2 linked regions of the Marinomonas mediterranea MMB-1 genome follow. The protein of the gene in region 1 binds, or shares a complex with, the protein of each later gene. Links are inferred from orthologs where the notes say so. Each region holds a gene or a part of one and is shown in the gene's direction. Other genes may lie near its edges. The genes, in order: accB and accD.

Region 1 (12,633 bases):
CTTTTTATCGCACTGGTAGTCTATAGTGCTGACATTAATATGAAAACTCCCACGACAATTTTTTAAATGACACACTTTTTACGTAGTATTTCTATTTTCCTTTGGCTTATCAGTGCCTCTTTTGCAAACGCATTCGACTTCGGCTCTTCTTTTGGCGCCAATAGCCGCTCAAATAATCCTGAGTTTCTGCCAGTCGAGCAAGCCTTTGTTCTCTCTGTAAACAAGAGAGGGGAGCATCTCATCGCGACCTGGGACATCCAAGATGGGTATTATCTGTACAAACATCAATTAAAACTCAAAGGCCGAGATGGTAACAAATTAACCTTTAGCAATATTCCATCGGGCACACCCAAAACTGACCCTTATTTTGGCGATGTCGAGGTCTACCATAACTCTCTTTCAGTCGATATATCACCCGTAGGTGACCTCGAAAATGGAACCGAGCTAGAAGCCTTAATTGGGTTTCAAGGGTGTGCAGAACGAGGATTGTGCTACCCGCCACAATCTTCACCTATTTATTTTACCGTAACCCAATCGGACTCTGGCGTATCGAAAGCGCCTCTCTCTATAAACAACGAGAGTACAAACGACGCAAAGGCAGAGAAACCAATTGAGCAGAACAGCCTTCAGACAAAAGCATCAACACCAGAACCCTCTATCGCGGCCAATGTTATTGACCACTTAACAAACGACTCCTGGATGGCAAGCTTAGCTATCATGTTTGGCTTAGGGTTACTTTTGTCATTGACGCCTTGTGTTCTGCCAATGATCCCGATTGTCAGTGCTATTGTAGTGGGCACCAAGTCATCTGCTTTAAAAGGTCTTGCTCTGTCAGCCGTGTATGTAATTTCAATGGCACTTACTTATGCTGCCATCGGCGCTTTGGCAGGACTTTTCGGAACACAACTAAACCTACAAGCCACCCTTCAAAGCCCCTTCATCATTTCAATCAGTGCGTTTCTTTTTCTTCTTTTAAGCTTGGCAATGTTTGGAGTTTACGAAATAAGGTTACCCGCTTTTATTACAGACCGATTGCAATCTTATTCGACTAAGCTTGAATCAAACTCTCAACGCGCTTCACTATCACAATATGCTGCCGTGGCTTTATCAGGCGTCATTGCCACGCTCATCGTGTCACCGTGTGTGTCCGCACCACTTGCAGGAGTCGTACTCTACATCAGCAGCTCAGGCGACAGTGTGTATGGCGCTGTAATGTTATTCACGATGGCGCTTGGCATGGGTGTGCCATTGCTGCTAGTCGGCTTTTTCGGGGCCAGCATCCTTCCTAAAAACGGAGATTGGCTGAACGACATCAAATCCATTATGGGATTCGGCCTGCTTGGCGTGGCTATTTGGCTGCTATCAAGATACTTAGATGGACAATTAAGTGTCTTACTCTGGGCTATCTTCTTCTTAATGCTTACTTCCTACTTCATTCATAGGTCTGTTTCAATCCAGTCTCACCCTATACGCTGGTTCTGTGCTCTCATCTCTGGTGTGATGGGCATTAGCCTTGCTATAGGTGCGTTAAGTGGTGCTCGCAATCCCATTGAGCCATTTGAAACGCTAACGAGCTCCAGTACCGCAATAACTGAAAGCCGTGACGTCCCGTACGCGGTGACCATTGGCTCACTAACAGAACTACAAAAAATAAAAATGGACTATCAAGGAAGCCCCATTGTATTGGATCTCTACGCGGACTGGTGCATTAGCTGTAAAGTAATAGAAGAAGAAATATTCAAATCGACTGACGTCATGCCATATTGGAGCCATATCAAAATAGTGCGAGTTGATGTTACTGACAATACACAAGACAACAAACAATTAATGCAACATCTGAATTTATTTGGACCGCCCTCTCTCATTTTTATAAACCGTAAAGGGCAAGAAGAAGCACAACTTAAAATCATTGGCGAACCGACTAAAACAGAGGTCATTCAGCGACTACAGTTACTCTCAACAACACAGCAAAGTTTACAGTAGATCAATTTATAACCTCAAAATATAGTTTTAGCATATTTACCGACAAAACTGGACATTTTCGCGTATTTTAACGATAATTTACGGTCAAATAACCCAGAGAAATATATCAAATTACGAATCACCGTTTAATCAAGGACGTAATTTGATGCACAAGGTAATGCCGTTCTCGACGTTAACAAAATTTACTTTAAAGCCTGATCCTTATTATTGGGCGTTTCATACAATACGACAGAAAGAGTACCATCATGGACATTCGTAAAATTAAAAAACTAATCGAGCTTCTTGAAGAATCCAACGTTTACGAAATCGAGATTAAAGAAGGCGAAGAAGCCGTTCGCATTAGTCGCGGTGGCGCTCCAGTTCAAGTTGCTACCGTTGCAGCTCCTGCTCCCGTAGCCGCTGCGCCCGCTGCAGCTCCTGCTCCCGTTGCTCAAGACGCTGCGCCTGCTGAAATTTCAGGCCATGCAGTAAAATCTCCAATGGTAGGTACTTTCTACCAAGCATCTGCTCCTGGTGCGAAAGCATTTGTTGAAGTTGGCCAGAAAGTAAATGTTGGCGACACTATTTGTATCGTTGAAGCAATGAAGATGATGAACCAAATTGAAGCGGACAAAGCAGGCACAATTGGTGCTATCTTGGCCGAAGACGGCGAACCTGTTGAATTTGATCAACCTCTTGTAACAATTGTTTAATTCACAGCTATAGGTTTTATCATGCTTGATAAGGTATTGATCGCAAACCGAGGCGAAATTGCACTTCGAATTCTTCGTGCATGTAAAGAGCTCGGTATTAAAACAGTTGCAGTACATTCAAAAATAGACCGCGACCTACTTCATGTGCGTTTGGCAGACGAAACAATTTGTATCGGCCCGAACCCATCCAAAGACAGCTACTTGAATATCCCTGCTCTAATTAGCGCCGCTGAATTGACGGATACCTCTGCTATCCACCCAGGTTATGGTTTCCTTGCTGAAAATGCAGACTTTGCAGAGCAAGTTGAAAACTCTGGCTTCACATTCATCGGACCAAAAGCAGAAACTATTCGCTTAATGGGCGATAAAGTTTCCGCTATCAAAGCCATGAAAGCAGCAGGCGTACCTACTGTACCCGGTTCAAATGGCCCTGTACCTTCTGATCCAGAAGAGTGCATAAAAATAGCGCGTGAAATTGGGTTCCCTGTGATCGTAAAAGCGGCTGCCGGTGGCGGCGGTCGAGGAATGCGAGTTGTTCACAATGAAGCAAGCCTCTTAAAGTCCATTAGTATCACTCAGTCTGAAGCAGGCTCATACTTCGGCGACAGCACGGTTTATATGGAAAAATTCCTACAAAACCCTCGCCATGTCGAAGTTCAAGTCATCGCCGATGGTCAAGGCAATGCCGTTCACCTTTATGACCGCGATTGTTCTTTACAACGCCGTCACCAAAAAGTTTTGGAAGAAGCGCCTGCGCCAATGCTTGATCCAGAATCACGAGCACAATGCCTACAAGCCTGTGTAGACGCGTGTATTAAGATTGGATATCGTGGCGCCGGCACCTTTGAATTCTTATATGAAGATGGTGGTTTCTACTTCATTGAGATGAACACTCGTGTTCAGGTAGAGCACCCTGTTACTGAAATGGTAACAGGTGTCGATATCGTCAAGGAACAGTTGCGAATTGCCTCTGGACAACCTCTTTCTATTAAACAAGAAGACGTTAAGATCAAAGGCCACGCTGTTGAAGCTCGAATCAACGCTGAAGACCCTAAAACCTTTATGCCAAGTCCCGGAAAGGTGAATTACTTCCACGCTCCCGGCGGCATGGGTGTTCGCGTAGATTCACACCTCTACAGCGGTTATTTGGTGCCACCTACCTATGACTCTATGATCGCTAAGATCATCTGTCACGCAGACAGCCGAGAGCTTGCTCTTAAACGATTGTCTGTGGCGCTTGATGAGACATTTGTAGACGGCATCAAAACGAATATCGCTCTACAGCAGGATCTTGCAACGGATCCGAACTTTATCGAAGGTGGCGTTAACATCCACTACCTTGAAAAGAAACTCGGTCTATAATTTATTGACCACTGTTGAATTACATCGTAATGTAACCAGACAGTTTGAGCTTCAAGACGCATCAAAACATAAGTTGTGATGCGTCTTTTCTATTTCCTTCTCATATACCGATTATAAACAAGCTCATTACTTCAGTCTTATATCGGGAAAAGTACACTTAGGACGATTCACTTTTATGTCTTGGCTACAGATTCGCATCCACACCACACCAGACCATGTCCCCGCTTTTGAAGATTCTCTTTTAGAATGTGGCGCTATGGTGGTGACTTTTGAAGATGTATATGATGATCCCGTCTACGAGCCTGATTTAAACACTACCCCTTTGTGGAAACACACTAAGGTCACTGGCCTATTTGAGGCTGACTCCGATATCGAACACATCCGCCCAGTGATAGAACACTGTGCTGAAAAACTAGGGCAAACAGACATCGATCTAAAAATTGAAATTCTCGAAGATAAAGACTGGATTCGAGAATGGATGGATAACTACCATCCTATCAAATTTGGAAATCGACTTTGGGTTTGTCCAACATGGCGAGAAGTGCCAGATGAAGATGCGATCACCCTGATGCTCGATCCAGGTCTAGCATTTGGAACCGGCACTCACCCAACAACGGCGCTGTGCTTGGAATGGCTAGACAGCGTTGATTGCAAAGATAAAACGATTATTGACTATGGCTGCGGCTCTGGCATTTTAGGTGTTGCAGGACTTTTACTCGGCGCTAAACAAATGATTGGTATCGATATCGACCCACAAGCCGTTGAAGCAACCCGTGCAAATGCAGAACGAAATAATATAGAATCTTCAAAATATGAAGTAAAACTTCCACCGTACGACTCCGATTTGCAAGCTGATTTAGTCGTTGCGAATATTCTAGCAGGGCCTTTGGCTGAGCTTTCCTCAACTATTTCTGCAACCGTAAAAACAGGCGGAAAACTAGCGCTTTCCGGTGTACTAGCAAATCAAGCAGAAGATGTTGTTGAAGCGTACAAGCCTTGGTTTGACATAGAAAGTGTTGTCGAAAAAGAAGAGTGGATTCGAATTGTTGCCACGAAAAAATAGCAAGATAGAAAAGGAAGGCGTTCGTCGAAATGGCTGGTAATTTCATTACTCGTTGTCCAAAATGCTCTACTGCATTTCGTGTAACCGATGATGTTTTAAAGATGGCTGCTGGAAAAGTTCGATGCGGCCAGTGCTTCCATATATTCGAAGCACAAGCAGCGACGCCCTCTGCACCACCTTCTCTTTCTAAAGCACCCTCCAATGACGACTCTACGTCAAAGACAGCAAACAATAATCAGAACTCACCTGAGCTAGCTGACTCTGGCCAACAAAAGCAACCCGCACAGAAAGACAATTCACATGCAAACAGTCCGCCTCTATTTACGGCAGCGGACGAAGAGATTGTTAACCCTAACTGGTTAAATACTCTCTTTAAAGAAGACGACCTTGAGTTAGTGAGCGAACCACCAAAGGATGACTTCAAAATTGCACCGCTCGAAAGCGAGCAGTTCAACACAGGCATATCGCAACAGGCTCGTCCTCAAGGAAACACAAGAACAAACTCTAACGATGAGCCTGCACCTTGGGAATTAGAGCTTGCTGAAATCGAAGCCAATTTAAGCAGCCCATCGACAACAAAGCGTATTTCTGGGAGCGACACTTCTCAGAGCACACTAGAACCCTCACCAGAGCCACTAGCTCGCTCAAAAAACGCACAACTCAATAGAAATGTAAGCTCACAGCCCGACCGAGCCTCTAACGAAGCTTCTGAAAACGACGAGCCTGATTATATGCAAGCCCTACATTCGCTAGCGCAAAATGTATCAGATCAGACACCAAAGTTAAGTAATGGCCAGCTCGAACTGCAAGAATCAATGAGCTCAATCGCTGCAACAAACAGCCTCGCTCAGCTTGTGGAAGAGGAGCCGACAACAACTCAGATAAAGAGCAAGCGCACGCTCCTTTGGTTCCTTGGCGTTGTAATTGGCATTGTCATATTGGCGAGCCAAGTATTGACTCACTTCTTTGATCAAGGAAGTCGTTCTGAACAATTTAGAGGACTTTATCGCACCGCGTGTACCTATATAGGGTGCGCTCTCCCAGCCTTTGAAAATGTAACTGCGATTTCTATTCAACATGTTCGAATTCAAAGCCATCCACAAAAACCAAATGCATTACTGGTCAATGCGATCATGACAAATACGAGCGCGTACGCTCAGCCTATGCCTAAAATTGCACTTGAGTTTTACGATCTAAATGGCTCACCTGTTGCCGCAAGGCTGTTCGCACCAGAGAGCTACTTACATAGAGATTTTCTCGACATAACCTACATGCCACCAAACACCCCTATTCACTTAGTTATTCCGATTGTTGACCCGGGGGCGAGTGCTGTTACGCATGAACTTAAAGTGTATTCATCGGATACAAGATCGTACTAAGCGTGTACTTTAGGCAAAGCGTGTACTTTAGGCAAAAGTCACTGGATCGCAACTGCCGAATACCATCTATCTTAATCGTGTAAGAAAGACTAATAATTGGCTAAAGAAAGACTTAGAAGCGTGCCCAACAGCCAAATCCTTCGATAAGATGCAAATAAGAACAAAAAATAGCCAATTTTTGCATTGTCAAGACTTCAAAAAAACAATTCCCATAGGTATTATTCTCGCCCGCTCGACAGAGTTACAGATCTTTAACATTTGATTCAGTTTTCAGGAGCAATATGGCTTTCGCTATTGGCTCATACAATATAGATAGGCCCGTTATTCTAGCGCCGATGGCTGGCGTAACAGACCTACCATTTCGACGCCTTTGTTATCAACAGGGTGCTGGTTTAGTTGTATCTGAAATGGTGACCTCTGACGTACGGCTTTGGAATTCCACAAAGAGCAAGCATAGACTCGTTCATGACAAAGAAATCCAGCCACGATCAGTTCAAATTGCAGGTGCAAATGCTGAGATGATGGTTGAAGCGGCACAAAAAAATGTCGAATTGGGCGCTCAAATTATCGACATCAATATGGGTTGTCCCGCGAAAAAAGTGCTGAACAAAGCTGCGGGCTCTGCGCTACTGAAAGACGAATCACTTGTCCAAGACATACTTAAATCTGTAGTTGATAGTGTAGAAGTACCCGTTACATTAAAAATTCGTACGGGGTGGTCTTCCGAACAGCGTAATGGCTTGACCATCGCAAAAATTGCAGAAGATTGCGGAATACAAGCATTGGCGGTACACGGCCGAACTCGAGCCTGCAAATTTCAAGGCGAAGCCGAATACGACACCATTGCAGAAATAAAGCAATCCGTCGGCATCCCTGTTTTCGCAAATGGCGACATTACAGATGCACAAACAGCTCAACGTGTAATGACATACACAAAGGCTGACGCTGTCATGATTGGCAGAGCAGCTCAAGGAAGACCTTGGATCTTCAATGAGATAAACCATTACTTGCGTCATGGGGAACTACCTCCTTCGCCAGATATAGAAAGTATCAAAGAAACTGTTGTTGAGCACGTAAAAGCACTGCATCAGTTTTATGGTGAATTTATGGGAATTAGAATTGCACGCAAGCATGTCGGTTGGTATCTAAAAACACTGGCAGATACGAGCTCATTTCGCAGTCTGTTTAATAAAACAGACGATGCAAACGAGCAGTTAGACGTATTGGAAAGTTTTTTTGTTTCTCGCAAGAGCACATCGTTACATATATAAACGACGCGTTCTCAGAAACAAACTTAGTAAAAGGCAGACATTACGTTTTTTTATCGCGGGGACTCCCTGTAATAAAGAGCGCAACGAATGCTTCATATTGAGTTAACACGAGCTTCTTGTATCCTCGTTTTAACTTATATAGTTGGCTTAAATCTAAAAGGTTATTCTGTGGTAGAACAAACACACACTCAAACGTTCCAGTCTGCATCTTCGGAGCAGTCACAAACTCTTCGTGACAACGTAGAAAAGGCTCTTCAAAACTACTTCACTCATTTAGACGGGCAACCTGTTACGGATCTCTACCAATTAGTATTGGCAGAAGTCGAAGCTCCTCTACTTGAGTCTGTTATGAACTACACGAAGGACAATCAGACCAAAGCATCGACTATTCTTGGTTTAAACCGAGGCACATTGCGTAAAAAATTAAAGCAATACGGTATGCTATAGCAAAAAAGGGCGTCTTGGCGCCCTTTTTTCATTTTACCAACTCACTCCCCTTTTATTTATCACGTTAACTAGATTGCGAGAACCACAATGGCAAATCAAAACGTAACCCAAATTAAACGCGCACTAATCAGTGTTTCCGACAAAACAGGCATTGTCGAATTCGCTCGTGAACTAGTCGCACAAAATGTTGAAATTCTTTCGACAGGCGGAACTTACCGTCTATTGTTGGAAAACAGTGTTGCAGCGACGGAAGTATCCGATTACACAGGCTTCCCTGAAATGATGGACGGTCGTGTAAAAACACTTCACCCTAAAGTTCACGGTGGTATTTTGGGACGTAGAGATATCGACGGTGCTGTCATGAAAGAACATGGCATCAACGAAATCGATATGGTTGTTGTTAACCTTTATCCATTTGAAGAAACCATTGCACGCCCAGATTGCGACCTGCCTTTGGCAATTGAAAACATCGATATCGGCGGCCCGACTATGGTTCGCTCTGCGGCCAAAAACCACAAAGATGTTGCTATTGTAGTCTCTCCAGCAAATTACGAAGGCATTATCAACGCGATAAAAACAGACGGTGGTCTGACTTACGATCAACGTTTTGACCTTGCTGTAGAAGCATTCGAGCACACTTCTAACTATGACGGCGCGATCGCAAACTACCTTGGTAAAAAAGTGGAAGGTGGAAGCGAAGACTTCCCACGTACGTTTAATCTTCAGCTAAACAAGCAAGAAGAAATGCGTTACGGTGAAAACCCACATCAAAAAGCGGCGTTTTATGTAGAAGCAAACCCTCAAGAAGCCTCTATAAGCACTGCTAAACAAATTCAGGGGAAAGCACTCTCTTACAACAACATTGCAGACACAGACGCTGCTCTTGAATGTGTTAAGAGCTTTTCTGAAGCCGCTTGCGTTATTGTTAAGCATGCCAACCCTTGTGGTGTTGCGACAGCATCCACTCAGCTTGAAGCGTACGATCTTGCTTTCCAAACAGATCCTACATCTGCATTTGGCGGCATTATCGCATTCAACCAGCCACTAGATGCAGCAACCGCTCAAGCGATTGTTGATCGCCAGTTTGTTGAAGTCATCATCGCACCAAGTGTGAGCGAAGAAGCGAAGCAAGTTGTTTCTGCAAAACAAAATGTGCGACTTCTAGAATGTGGTGAATGGTCCTCAGAAAAACCTACCGCCTTAGACTACAAACGTGTCAATGGTGGTCTTCTTGTTCAAGACCGTGATGACGGTGCGATCACCTTAGACGACCTTAAGGTGGTTTCTAAACGCCAACCTTCTGAGGAAGAATTAAAAGACCTTCTATTTGCTTGGAAAGTTGCAAAATTCGTTAAATCTAATGCCATTGTCTATGCGAAAGCAGGTCAGACAATTGGTGTTGGTGCAGGCCAAATGAGCCGTGTATACAGTGCTAAAATTGCTGGAGTCAAAGCAGCAGATGAAAACCTACAAGTTGAAGGCTCTGTTATGGCATCGGATGCGTTCTTCCCATTCCGTGATGGCATTGATGCAGCAGCTCAAGCGGGCATTACTGCTGTGATTCAACCGGGCGGCTCTATGCGCGATGAAGAAGTGATCGCTGCGGCAGACGAGGCCGGAATGGCGATGGTATTCACTGGCATGCGCCACTTCCGCCACTAAGTTTCATTGCAGGTTTAAAGGAAAGTAAATATGAAAATTCTCATTATCGGTAATGGCGGCCGTGAGCATGCCTTAGCTTGGAAAGCAGCACAATCTCAAAATGTTGAGAAAGTCTTCGTTGCACCAGGCAACGCAGGTACCGCTTTAGAGCAAAAAGTAGAGAACGTTAATATCGGTGTTACTGCTATTGACGAGTTAGTCGCATTTGCAAAAGAAAATAGTATCGGCTTAACCATTGTTGGCCCTGAAGCACCACTTGTAATCGGTGTTGTTGATGCATTTGAAGCCGCTGGCTTAGCTATTTTTGGTCCTTCTGAAGCAGCCGCTCAATTGGAAGGCTCAAAAGCGTTCACTAAAGACTTCCTTGCACGCCACAAGATTCCAACCGCGGAATATGGAAACTTTACAGAGATTGCACCCGCTGTGGCGTACATCAAAGAAAAAGGCGCTCCAATCGTTGTTAAAGCAGATGGTCTTGCCGCAGGTAAAGGCGTTATCCTAGCTCAGACTGAAGCGGAAGCCATTGAAGCTGTTGAAGATATGCTGCAAGGCAACGCGTTTGGTGATGCAGGTCATCGTGTTGTTGTCGAAGAGTTTCTTGTTGGTGAAGAAGCAAGCTTTATCGTCATAGTGGATGGTGAAACCGTTCTGCCTATGGCATCAAGCCAAGACCATAAAGCGCGTGATAATGGTGATACTGGTCCAAATACTGGTGGTATGGGTGCATACTCTCCAGCGCCAGTTGTCACATCTGAAATTCATGAGCGCATTATGAATGAAGTGATCATGCCAACGGTTAAAGGCATGAACGCGGAAGGCAATCGCTACCGTGGTTTCCTATATGCGGGTGTTATGGTTGCTCAAGACGGCACACCTAAAGTGCTTGAGTACAACTGCCGCTTTGGTGACCCTGAGACTCAGCCGATTATGATGCGTCTTCGCTCCGACCTAGTTGAAATGTGTCTTGCTGCGATTAATGGAACACTTGACTCAGTTCACACAGATTGGGATCCAAGAGCCAGTTTGGGTGTCGTTTTAGCTGCGGGTGGTTACCCTGCAAGCTACAACAAAGGTGATATTATTACAGGGCACGATGCAACACTGCCAGCGCACCAAAAAGTCTTCCATGCAGGCACAACCGACAAAGAAGGCCAAGTCGCAACCAATGGTGGACGAGTATTATGTGCTGTCTCTCTAGGCGAAACAGTAAGTGAAGCGCAAGCAGGGGCTTACGATGTGGTAAACAAGATCTCTTGGGATAATGTTTACTTCCGCACAGACATCGGCCACAGAGCAATTGCTCGCGAGCAGAAATAAGTCGCTCGTAAACGCGTTTATATCTCTTAAAAAAGGGCTTGTTCATTGAACAAGCCCTTTTCGTTTATAGGTCTTTTACGCCTTCTGACACCTAAGCATTCTGGTTTTACTTAGCCTCGCACCAAACGTATATCGATTACTTTTTTAGTCCTGCTTGCTTTTTATCCAACCACTGCTTGAAGACTTTACCAACTTCCAAGACGATGAGACCAAAAATGACGCCGGCCACCCAATCTAACGCCAGTAAAAAACCTAATACGGAGATCATTCCATATAAATACAGTAAGTTTTGTCTAAGCTTTGGATGCTGCTTTCGCGTTATCCACGTAACGCCCAACAATGCGAAGCAGAACCATAAATAGTACTCGACTAATATTGGATATAGCATTTAGTCCCCTATCAGTTAATAATGATGCCTAATGGAATGGATGATCAGGCTTAGTATTTTGTTTTATCGATTTATTTTACTCTTCTTTGCCCTAATTAGCAGTCTCACATGGGCATCTAATGATATCGCTTTGATTAATAGTAAAGATACCTCTATCAACATTGGGGAGGTCGGAAGCTATTATATTGATGAATCAAAGCAGCTTGGTATCAAAGACCTTGAAAATGATCATATTGATCGCCGTTTTCTGCCACTAGACAAAGAGTTTCTTCAATTCGGATTGGTCGACGGCAATATTTGGATTAAATTGAAAGTAGCAATCCAGACGAGCATTTCAACTCCTGTCGTGTTGAGTGTCCATGCACCAAGGCTCCAATACTTGGATGTTTATATGCCGAGTATCTTTGATGCACAAGCTCAAGCCGAAACAGGTGAATTGCGACCATTCGAAAACCGCCCTGTTAATCATGCAAATTACATTTTTCCACTACCTGCAAATACACCTCCCGTTTTTACACTCTATGTAAAAGCGTCGTCGCGGCTCCCCATAAACGTTAGCGCCAACATCGAAACCCTTTCTTCATTTAGCAAGCGCTCTCAGTTGGACTTTACGGTGACTGGGGTGATGATGGGAATATTAGCAATACTTTTCCTCAGCAACTTGATCTTCTATATAACAAGTCGACACTCCATGTATATGGTATATGGGTGTATGCTGATCAGTATCGCCGTTTTGCATTTGGCCCTGCATGGTCAGGTATATCAATTTTTTCCTCAATATACGGGGCTTCAAGAAAGGCTTTATAACCTTGCCGCCTTAACCTGTATTGCCGCAATTTCTCTTTTTTCCAGGTTGTATTTGGATACTAAGAATGTTTTTCCAAAGTTAGATAAAGTCATTTACGGGGTCGGCTTGCTCAACGCTTTCCTAGCCGCTATTTACGCGATCACTCCTCAAACACTCAACATTCTGTACCTTTCAAGCATTGCTTTTTTAACCCTTTATTTTCTATTCTGCATAGCGGTCTATGCTCAAATAAAGAAGGTACCTTATTCAGGTTATTACGTT
Region 2 (9,950 bases), 1.1 Mb from region 1 along the record:
GCAAACTCTGATGAAACCGTTGGTAAGCTAATTGCTGAAGCAATGGAGCGCGTTGGTAAAGAAGGCGTTATCACTGTTGAGGAAGGTTCTGGCTTCGAAGATGAGCTAGACGTTGTAGAAGGTATGCAGTTTGACCGTGGTTACCTTTCTCCTTACTTCATCAACAATCAAGAAACGATGAGCGCTGAACTTGAAAATCCGTTCATCCTTCTTGTTGATAAGAAAATCTCAAACATCCGCGATTTACTACCTACGCTAGAAGCTGTTGCTAAGTCTTCTCGTCCTCTTCTTATTGTTGCAGAAGACGTAGAAGGTGAAGCATTGGCGACATTGGTTGTTAATAGCATGCGCGGCATCGTGAAAGTTGCGGCAACTAAAGCGCCTGGTTTTGGTGATCGTCGTAAAGCGATGCTAGAAGATATCGCTATTCTTACAGGTGCGACAGTGATCTCTGAAGAGGTAGGTCTGTCTCTAGAAGGAACAACGGTTGATCAGTTGGGTACCGCTAAACGCGTTACACTAACAAAAGAAAATACGACTGTAGTGGATGGCGCAGGTGATGCAGCTAACATTCAAGGTCGTGTAGAGCAAATTCGTGCTGAAATTGCGAATTCATCTTCTGATTACGACAAAGAAAAGCTTCAAGAGCGTGTTGCTAAGCTTGCTGGCGGTGTTGCAGTAATCAAAATTGGTGCGCCGACTGAAGTGGCAATGAAAGAGAAGAAAGCGCGTGTAGATGACGCTCTTCATGCAACTCGTGCTGCCGTTGAAGAAGGTGTTGTTGCTGGTGGTGGTGTAGCGCTAGTACGTGCATTGTCTAAAGTCGCTTCTCTAGAAGGTAGCAACGAAGATCAGAAAGTAGGTATTGATCTAGCGTTGCGCGCAATGGAATCTCCAATGCGTCAAATCGTATCAAACGCGGGTGACGAAGCGTCTGTTGTCGTAGATAAAGTTAAGCAGGGTGAAGGTAACTTCGGTTACAACGCTGCAACTGGCGAATATGGCGATATGATTGAAATGGGTATTCTTGATCCAGCAAAAGTAACGCGTTCAGCGTTGCAAGCTGCAGCGTCTGTTGCCGGTCTTATGATCACAACTGAAGCAATGATCGCTGAAATCCCAAAAGATGATGCTCCTGCTATGCCTGATATGGGCGGCATGGGCGGCATGGGCGGCATGATGTAACCCACGCTAGTCTTTATAGAGGGCCATCAGATTTACTCTGATGGCCTTTTTTTATGCTTTGAGATTGCTTTTTGCTAATCGTTATTATTAGTTTTGGTTAGGATTCAGAAAACTATTTTTTAGTTTGTGATAATCATTTACAATTGTAAGGTTTTGTTTTTATTAGAGGTCTTATGGTGAGTCAGTTGTCCATGACAGGATTGTCACAATCTATATTAATCGACATTGTTCAAAAGCAGCGTTATGGAGTTGAGTATCAACCGATTGTTTCACTTGCTACTGGTGATACATTTGGATATGAAGCGTTGTCACGCTTTTTTGATCAAAGTGGAAATGCTGTCCGCCCTGATTTTGTCTATGCCGCTCTCCACGATAACCCTATCACTCTGTTTCAAGTTGAATATGCCCAGAAAAAAATTCAACTAGCAAACGCAGATTCGGGGAAAATGTTGTTTGTAAACCTTGACCAAGATGCTTTTTTTGCTGCTGGCACGGATGCGCTTAATTGCCCTTTTATGCATCTCGCTAAGGAATATGGCAGGGAGCGAGTGGTGATTGAGCTAATTGAAAACTCGGAGGTTAACGACGCGCTAATGAGTCTCACCATGATAGAAGCGTTTTCTGCATTAGGAATTGGGACGGCAATCGATGATTTATGTAACCCAAAGTCAATGATTTCAATTTCAGTTATGCAGTTGGTTGATTGGGTGAAGCTTGATAAACATGTTGTAAGTATGAAGCATGACAAAAATTTTATGCTGTTTGTTGAGAAGATGATTGAATTTGCTAGGTTAACCAATAAAAACATAATTTTAGAAGGCGTAGAGAATCAAGATGATCTAGAGTTTGCAAGGAGTTTAGGAGTTGATTTTGTCCAAGGGTTCTATTTTAGAGACCGCTTTTTGACAGTTAAGCCGTAGAGTTCGCCTTATTTTGTGATATAGTCCAAACCATTGATTCTAAAGCTATTGATAAATGTCGACCTGTGTAAGATACTTAAAACTCATCCATATAGACTTTGTTAGAAGAGAAGGAACTATATATGCTTAAAAAAACGCTCGTTAGTATTGCTGTGTCGGGTGTGCTATATGTTTCCAGTAGTTATGCTTTAGAGTTAGGTGAATTAACTTCTCGCTCTAAATTGGATGAGCCCTATCGAGGGGAAATTAAGTTAAGCGATGTTGCAGGCTTATCTCCTCAGGATGTTCGTGTTCGATTAGGCTCTGAAAGTGAATTTAAGCAAGCGGGACTGGTTCCAACGCGCGTGTTATCACAACTGTCTTTTCAAGTCGCGCGAGAAAATGGCCAGCTTGTCGTTTTAGTTCAATCAGATGCACCGTTAGATGCAGATGAACTAAAGTTTGTGCTTGCGGCAAGGTGGCCTAGTGGTCAGGTTGTCAGAGAGTATCAAACACCGGTCGCAGCGTCTGCGTTAGTAGATAAAGCATCGCCAGAAGTTGTTCAATCTACTCAACAATCTCCTACATCCAGTAGAGTAAAGGCTGACACAGTACCTTTTGAGAAAGAAGGGCAGGCAGCACAGCAGTTGTCCTCTTTTGGTCAGAAGAATGTTCAGAAAGGTAATACGCTGTGGTCTATTGCGAAAGGCAATCAGACAACTAATCAGCTGACCATCTACCAAACGATGATGGCGATTCAATCGTTAAATCGTGAAGCTTTCATCGCTAACAATATTAACCTTTTAAAAGAAGGGACGGTTCTACGTCTTCCGACAGAAGAGCAGATTAAACTGTTTAATCGTACGGCTTCTAAGGAAGAGTTTGAGCGGCAGCATCAGGCTTGGGTTGCGCTCAAGCAGGCTGGTGGATTGAAATCTCTTGTTGAACGAGCTCAGCTAAACACTCAGGCTAACTCAAATACCATCCCTGCTCCCGTTGCTGATAAGGATGCTAAATTAACATTAGCATCAGGGCAGAGTGAATTACCTGAAAAAGACGCCAGTTCTAATCCAGCCGAAAGTGCCAAATTGGCAGAACTCGAAGATAAACTGTCTGCAACACAGGAAGGCCTTGATAAAGAGCTAAGAGAGAAAAAAGAGCTGTCTGGTCAGTTGAGTGAGCTCAATTCTCAGCTTGATACATTGGAGAAGCTAATCAGCCTGAAAGACAAGCAAATGGCTGAGTTGCAGCGACAATTTACAAGTGCCCAACAAGCGCTACAAGAGCAAAAGAATACAGTTGATCAGCTTTTGGAGGCAGATCAACTACGTAGGGAGCAAGCCCAAGCGGAAGCTGATTCTTGGGTGAATAAAATTTTTGGAAACCCAATCGTACTTTCAATTGGGGGCGTCGTAATGCTCCTATTGGGTTTCTTGGTCGGTATGTTGGTTAAGCGCTCAGGCAAGAAGAAGTTAGAGCAAGATACATCAATGGATGAATTTGATTTGTCTGATGCTGCAATACCTGCTGCCGCTGCGACAACTGCCGTTGCGGCAGCCAGTGCTGAAGCCGAAGAAAGTGCGCCAGAGCCAATAGATGATCCATTTGAAGAGAAAAAAGAGTTAGAGGAAGAGGATCCTTTCGCTTTTGATTTTGATACGGATGCACAAGAAGATGCTTCTGCATTTGACGAATTTGATGATGTCGATGAAGGCGTCGCGTCTGTTGATGACTTATCAACGGAAACACCTCTTGAAGATTCTCTAGATGACGAGTTTGATCCTTTGGCATCGCTTGAAGCCGAAATGGATGAGTTGGCGGATGAAGATGATGCAGAGGCTGCTGACCTTGAGGATGCATTCCCTGAGCTCGAGTCTGAGGAGGAGCAGATTCCAACAATGGATGAAGTCGCAGATGACGACGAGTTGGACGTTGGAGGGTTAGATGACTTTGATTCAGCTGGTGAAAACGAACTTGAGGAGATTGCTGACGCGTCTTCTGATATTGATGACCTGGAAGGTATAGGCGACATTTCAGAAGAGGACGAGTCTAACTCGGAAGAAGAAGAGTTTGTAAGTAATTTATTAAATGACGTTGATCAAGATGATGTCGACGAAAGCTCTGTATTTGACGAAGAGCCAAGTGACACTCTCGCACAGTCTATTGAAGAGTCCTTAGCTGAGGCTCAAAATGAAGTCTCAGAAGATGACTTGGAAATTCCTGAGTTCGGTGAAGCTGAAGCTGCTGCGGATGAAGAAGTCAGCGATGATGAAGAAAATATTGATTTCTTCGATGCAAGTGGTGATGAAGTTGCTACAAAACTCGATTTAGCACGCGCTTATATGGATATGGGCGACGAAGAGGGAGCACGTGTTATACTTGAAGATGTAATTGAAACAGGCAACGAGCAACAGGTTGCCGAGGCTGAAAGTATGATGGAGCGAATGTTCCCAAGTGAGTAAAAAGAAAGTTGTTTTAGTCGTCGAATACGATGGCTCGCGTTACAAAGGGTGGCAAGCCCAGAAATTTGATGTTGATACTGTTCAGGAAAAACTAGAATACGCATTGTCTAAAATAGCCAATCACAGCGTTGGCGTTATTTGCGCTGGGCGCACTGATGCTGGCGTTCACGCCAGCTCGCAGGTGGTTCACTTTGAAACGGCTTCAGAACGTCCTATCCGAGCGTGGACTTTAGGTGTAAATACCCATCTTCCTCCCGATATTTCGGTTGTTGCGGCGAATTATGTTGCTGATGAGTTTCATGCACGATTCAGTGCGTTGACGCGTCGTTATCGATATGTCATTTATCAGTCTGAATTCCGGCCCGCAATAATGGCAAAAGGGGTGACTTGGACCTACAAAGATTTGTCTGAGCAAAAGATGCAGCAAGCCGCTGCCTGTTTTATTGGAACTCACGACTTTTCCTCTTACCGAGCTATTGGCTGTCAAGCGCGCAGCCCTATCCGAACTGTTCTTAATTTTTCAGTTAACAAATTTGGTCAGTATATTGTGCTCGATATTCGAGCCAATGCTTTTCTGCACCATATGATTCGAAATTTTGCAGGCGTATTAATGGCGATCGGCGCGGGCGAAAAACCAGTTCAGTGGGCGAAGCAAGTTTTGGATGCTAAAGATCGAACGCAGGGAGGGGTTACGGCCCCACCCCATGGTTTATATTTTGTAGATGCTCAGTACCCAGATGAATTTGACGTTCCTAAAATTCCATTAGGTCCGCACTTTCTCCCTTTTAAAGACGAGGCGCTTTAATATGATTAGAGTAAAAATCTGTGGTATTACGAATTTAGAGGATGCCTTGTTTGCTATTGAAACTGGTGCCGATGCGATAGGCTTTGTATTTTATTCTAAAAGCCCTCGTTACATTGAACCTAATTTAGCAAACGAAATTGTCAATCAACTTCCTCCATTTATTACGCCAGTGGCGTTATTTGTCAATGCTTCTGCATCTGAGGTGGATGCGGTGGTTTCGGGAAATTCCCGTTGGGTTGTTCAATTCCATGGCGATGAATCTCCAAAAGAATGTGATTCTTACGGAGTAAGTTATATAAAAGCGTTAAGAATGAAGCCGGAACTCGATTTGCGAGTTGAGTTCGATCGCTATATTGGAGCATCAGCTATCTTGTTAGATGCTTATAAGCCTGGCGTACCAGGGGGCACAGGAGAAGTCTTTGATTGGGGGCGAATACCGAAGTCCTCAAATAACCCTATTATTTTAGCTGGGGGTCTAACGCCTAGTAATATTTCGCAGGCTGTCTCAAGTGTGTCACCTTATGCTGTTGATGTGAGTGGTGGTGTTGAGCTCGCTAAAGGAAAAAAAGATTTCGTTAAAGTAAGAGACTTTATATTTGAAGCTAAAGGTTGGAGCAAAAAGTGAGCGATAACAAATTTAATTCAGATTTGCCGGATGAAAGGGGCCGATTTGGACGTTTTGGTGGAGTGTTTGTTTCTGAGACGTTAATGTCGGCACTTGATGACCTGACTAACATGTATCAAGAATTGTCTAAGAGTGCAGAATTTCAAGCTGCCTTCGATAATGATCTTGCTCACTATGTTGGTCGTCCTTCGCCTTTGTATTTCGCCGAGCGTCTAACTGAACAGGCGGGCGGAGCGAAAATCTATCTTAAACGAGAAGATCTAAATCATACCGGCGCGCATAAAATTAACAATGCGATTGGTCAGGCGCTGCTCGCTAAGCATATGGGTAAACCTAATATTATTGCTGAGACTGGAGCGGGGCAGCATGGCGTTGCGACTGCGACGGTTGCCGCAAGACTTGGTTTAAATTGTAAGGTGTTTATGGGAGAAGAGGACATTCGACGCCAGACACTAAACGTGTATCGAATGAAGCTTCTTGGTGCTGAGGTTATTCCTGTAGATTCAGGTACTAAAACGTTAAAAGATGCGCTGAATGAAGCGATGCGTTATTGGGTAAGTAATGTTGACGATACTTTCTACATTATAGGTACTGCTGCCGGCCCGCACCCTTATCCGATGTTGGTACGAGACTTTCAAGCGATCATTGGGCGAGAAACAAAAGAACAGAGTCTCGCGCGCGAAGGTCGTTTACCGGACGCAGTTGTAGCATGTGTTGGCGGTGGGTCTAATGCAATAGGAATGTTTCATCCGTTCATTAATGATACCGAAGTCCGTATGTATGGTGTTGAACCAGGTGGGTATGGGTTGGAAACAGGGCAGCATGCTGCGCCATTGTCAGCGGGGCGACCAGGTGTTTTACATGGTAATCGTACCTACGTTATGGCCGATGATGATGGACAAATCTTGGGTACGCACTCCATATCTGCGGGTCTTGATTACCCTGGAGTGGGGCCAGAGCATGCTTGGTTGAAAGACAGTGGTCGAGCTGATTATGTTGTTATCGATGACGATGAAGCAATGGATGGTTTTCGTACGCTGACAAAGATCGAGGGCATTATGCCTGCTTTAGAATCTAGTCACGCCGTTGCTTACGGTATGAAACTTGCGAAGACAATGTCTAAAGATCAGTTTATTGTTGTGAATATATCAGGTCGTGGTGACAAAGATATACATACTGTCGCTTCATTAGATGGTGTAGAGGTCTAAAATGAGCCGAATTAATAGTTGCCTAACTGAATTGAAAGAGAAGGGGCGTAAGGCGCTTATTCCTTATGTAACCGCAGGGGATCCGTCGCCAGACTATACTGCTTCTATCATGCGTGGGTTAGTGGAAGGTGGTGCAGACATCATTGAATTAGGTATGCCTTTTTCTGATCCAATGGCTGACGGGCCTGTTATTCAGCTTGCTTGTGAAAGGGCGCTAGAGGCGGGCGCCAGTGTTAAATCCGTCTTGGCTTCTGTAAAAGAATTTCGTGCTGAAAATCAGACTACCCCTGTTGTGCTTATGGGATATCTGAATCCTATTGAATTTTATGGCTACGAGAACTTTGCCAAAGATGCAAAAGCAAGTGGTGTCGATGGTGTTTTATTAGTAGATCTGACTCCAGAAGAAGCGACAGATGTAGTAGAATACTTCCGCAGTCAGGAAATTGACCTAATTTATTTACTTTCGCCTACCACGACTATGGCGAGAGCTAAGAAAATATGTGACTTGGCGAGTGGTTATGTGTACTACGTCTCTGTAAAAGGCGTCACAGGTTCCGCAACATTAGATGTAAATAGTGTGCGTGAGCATGTTGAGAAGCTAAGAGGCGTAACAAACCTTCCTATTGGTGTTGGGTTCGGTATTAAAGACGCTGAAACAGCAGCCGCTGTTAGTCAGTGTTCGGACGGCGTAATCGTGGGAAGTGTTTTAGTTAATACAATCGCTGAGTCTAAAAACGAAGACAAAGAATATATTGCTCAAGCCTTAGAAAATGTACTAACTCCTATGCGTAATGCAATGGACCGTCAGGCTTGATTAAGTTTTGGAGAATTAAATGAGTAGCTGGTTAGATAAATTTGTTCCATCGATCGTAAGAAGCGAATCTAAGCGTGCACAGAATTCTGCTGTGCCAGAAGGCCTTTGGAAGAAATGTCCTAAATGTGACAATGTTTTATATCGTCCCGAGTTAGAAAAGAATCAGGATGTTTGTCCTAAGTGTGACCATCATATGCGCGTTAGTGCACGTCGACGTCTTGATCTGTTTTTAGATAAAGAGGGGCGCGAAGAAATTGGCGCTCATCTAGAACCGGAAGATAAACTAAAGTTTAAAGACTCTAAGCGCTATAAAGATCGTTTGTCAGCAGCTCAAAAAGCAACAGGCGAGAAAGATGCGCTTGTTGCGATGGAAGGTTCGCTAAACGGTTTGCCTGTCGTGGCCGTTGCTTTCGAGTTTAGTTTTCTAGGTGGCTCAATGGGAGCGATTGTTGGCGAGCGATTCATTCAAGCAGTTAACGTATGTTTAGAAAAACGCGTTCCACTAGTATGTTTTTCTGCCAGTGGCGGAGCACGAATGCAAGAAGCGTTAATTTCTTTGATGCAGATGGCAAAGACATCAGCAGCGCTAGAGAAGATGAAGCAGCAAGGGCTTCCTTACATCTCAGTAATGACTGACCCGGTGTTCGGAGGTGTATCTGCTTCCTTGGCGATGCTGGGCGATTTGAATGTTGCAGAACCTAACGCACTTATCGGATTTGCTGGCCCACGTGTTATCGAACAAACCGTAAGAGAGACATTGCCAGAAGGATTCCAGCGAAGTGAGTTCTTGTTGGACAAGGGCGCACTTGACATGATCATAACGCGTCATGAAATGCGTGATCGCTTACATAACATTTTGTCGATACTTACTCATAAGGTAGCGTAAATTAATGGCGGCGAAGTCATTATCGGATTGGCTCTCATATATCGAGAGTCAACACCCTTCTGAAATTGAATTGGGCTTAGATCGCGGTCTAAAAGTTCTAGCTGAGCTTGATCTAAAGCGGCCCAATAAAAAAGTCATTACAGTTGCAGGGACAAACGGTAAAGGCTCTTCTTGCGCGTTGATCACTCAATATCTCATTTCGATAGGTCGAACGGTCGGAACTTATACTTCTCCCCATTTTCTTCGTTTTAATGAGCGTGTATCCCTAAATGATCGCGAATGCAGTGATGAACTTTTAATTAACGCATTTGAAAAGATAGAAAATGCTCGAAAAGACACTCCGTTAACGTTTTTCGAATTTTCTACTCTTGCCGCTCTGTTGATATTTTCTGAGCTAGAGCTTGATTATTGGGTGCTCGAAGTAGGATTAGGTGGTCGTTTGGATTCGGTTAATATGATAGATACAGATTTGGCTGTTGTGACGTCAATATCATTAGATCATACCGATTGGCTAGGTGATTCACTGGACGTTATAGCCCGAGAAAAAGCAGGTATAGCTCGATCTAGCAAACCTTTGGTGTCGGGTGTTGTTAACCCTCCAAGTAGTATTTCTGAGGTGGCGCAAGCACTTAATGCGCCTCTATATCAAAAAGGCTGCGACTTTGCTTATGCAATAGACGATGGGCAGTACTGGTCTTGGAGCTCTGAAAAGGCTCAGTATTCGAATTTGCCGCGGCCTAAGTTGCCAATTGAAAATGCAGCTACCGTAATTCAAGCCCTTATGCTGCTCGACGAAGGTGTAAGCCAAGCTCAGTTGGAAGCTTTATTTTCTAACGCAACACTGAAAGGGCGCTTTGAACTAGTTGAGAAAGATCCGTTTGTTTATATCGATGTTGCTCACAACCCAGAAGCGGCAAATGAGCTGAAGAGTCGTGTGTCGCAATTCGACAAAAAACCGATTGCCGTAATAGGTATGTTGAAAGACAAAGATATTGCGAGTGTTCTCGATATATTAAAAGACGCCTTTCAGTCCTGGAAAGTATGCAGTTTAAACGTTCCTCGCGGA

Evidence for each region.
Region 2: the proteins of accB (region 1) and accD are in contact, whole or in part, in a solved structure (PDB 8UXZ), measured with the Escherichia coli proteins. The link is inferred for Marinomonas mediterranea MMB-1 from one-to-one orthologs.

The regions. Positions count from the first base shown.
Region 1 is NC_015276.1:3,392,890-3,405,522, forward strand. Bases 971-3,951 are described here. They hold accB (acetyl-CoA carboxylase biotin carboxyl carrier protein), read left to right. Parts: upstream 971-2,228; coding sequence 2,229-2,675; downstream 2,676-3,951. Other genes in these bases: dsbD (protein-disulfide reductase DsbD), read left to right, coding at 971-1,983; accC (acetyl-CoA carboxylase biotin carboxylase subunit), read left to right, coding at 2,697-3,951. In the rest of the region: more of dsbD, read left to right, coding at 67-970; more of accC, read left to right, coding at 3,952-4,037; prmA (50S ribosomal protein L11 methyltransferase), read left to right, coding at 4,213-5,100; MARME_RS15535 (DUF3426 domain-containing protein), read left to right, coding at 5,130-6,479; tRNA dihydrouridine synthase DusB, read left to right, coding at 6,761-7,750; DNA-binding transcriptional regulator Fis, read left to right, coding at 7,919-8,197; purH (bifunctional phosphoribosylaminoimidazolecarboxamide formyltransferase/IMP cyclohydrolase), read left to right, coding at 8,285-9,859; purD (phosphoribosylamine--glycine ligase), read left to right, coding at 9,890-11,176; MARME_RS15560 (hypothetical protein), read right to left, coding at 11,313-11,564; MARME_RS15565 (7TMR-DISM family protein), read left to right, coding at 11,596-12,633. UniProt on the Escherichia coli protein: This protein is a component of the acetyl coenzyme A carboxylase complex; first, biotin carboxylase catalyzes the carboxylation of the carrier protein and then the transcarboxylase transfers the carboxyl group to form malonyl-CoA.
Region 2 is NC_015276.1:2,264,833-2,274,782, forward strand. What follows is about bases 7,036-9,950. They hold accD (acetyl-CoA carboxylase, carboxyltransferase subunit beta), read left to right. Parts: upstream 7,036-8,017; coding sequence 8,018-8,884; downstream 8,885-9,950. Other genes in these bases: trpB (tryptophan synthase subunit beta), read left to right, coding at 7,036-7,184; trpA (tryptophan synthase subunit alpha), read left to right, coding at 7,186-7,998; folC (bifunctional tetrahydrofolate synthase/dihydrofolate synthase), read left to right, coding at 8,889-9,950. Outside these bases: groL (chaperonin GroEL), read left to right, coding at 1-1,185; MARME_RS10400 (EAL domain-containing protein), read left to right, coding at 1,377-2,105; MARME_RS10405 (FimV/HubP family polar landmark protein), read left to right, coding at 2,228-4,546; tRNA pseudouridine(38-40) synthase TruA, read left to right, coding at 4,539-5,351; MARME_RS10415 (phosphoribosylanthranilate isomerase), read left to right, coding at 5,353-5,976; more of trpB, read left to right, coding at 5,973-7,035.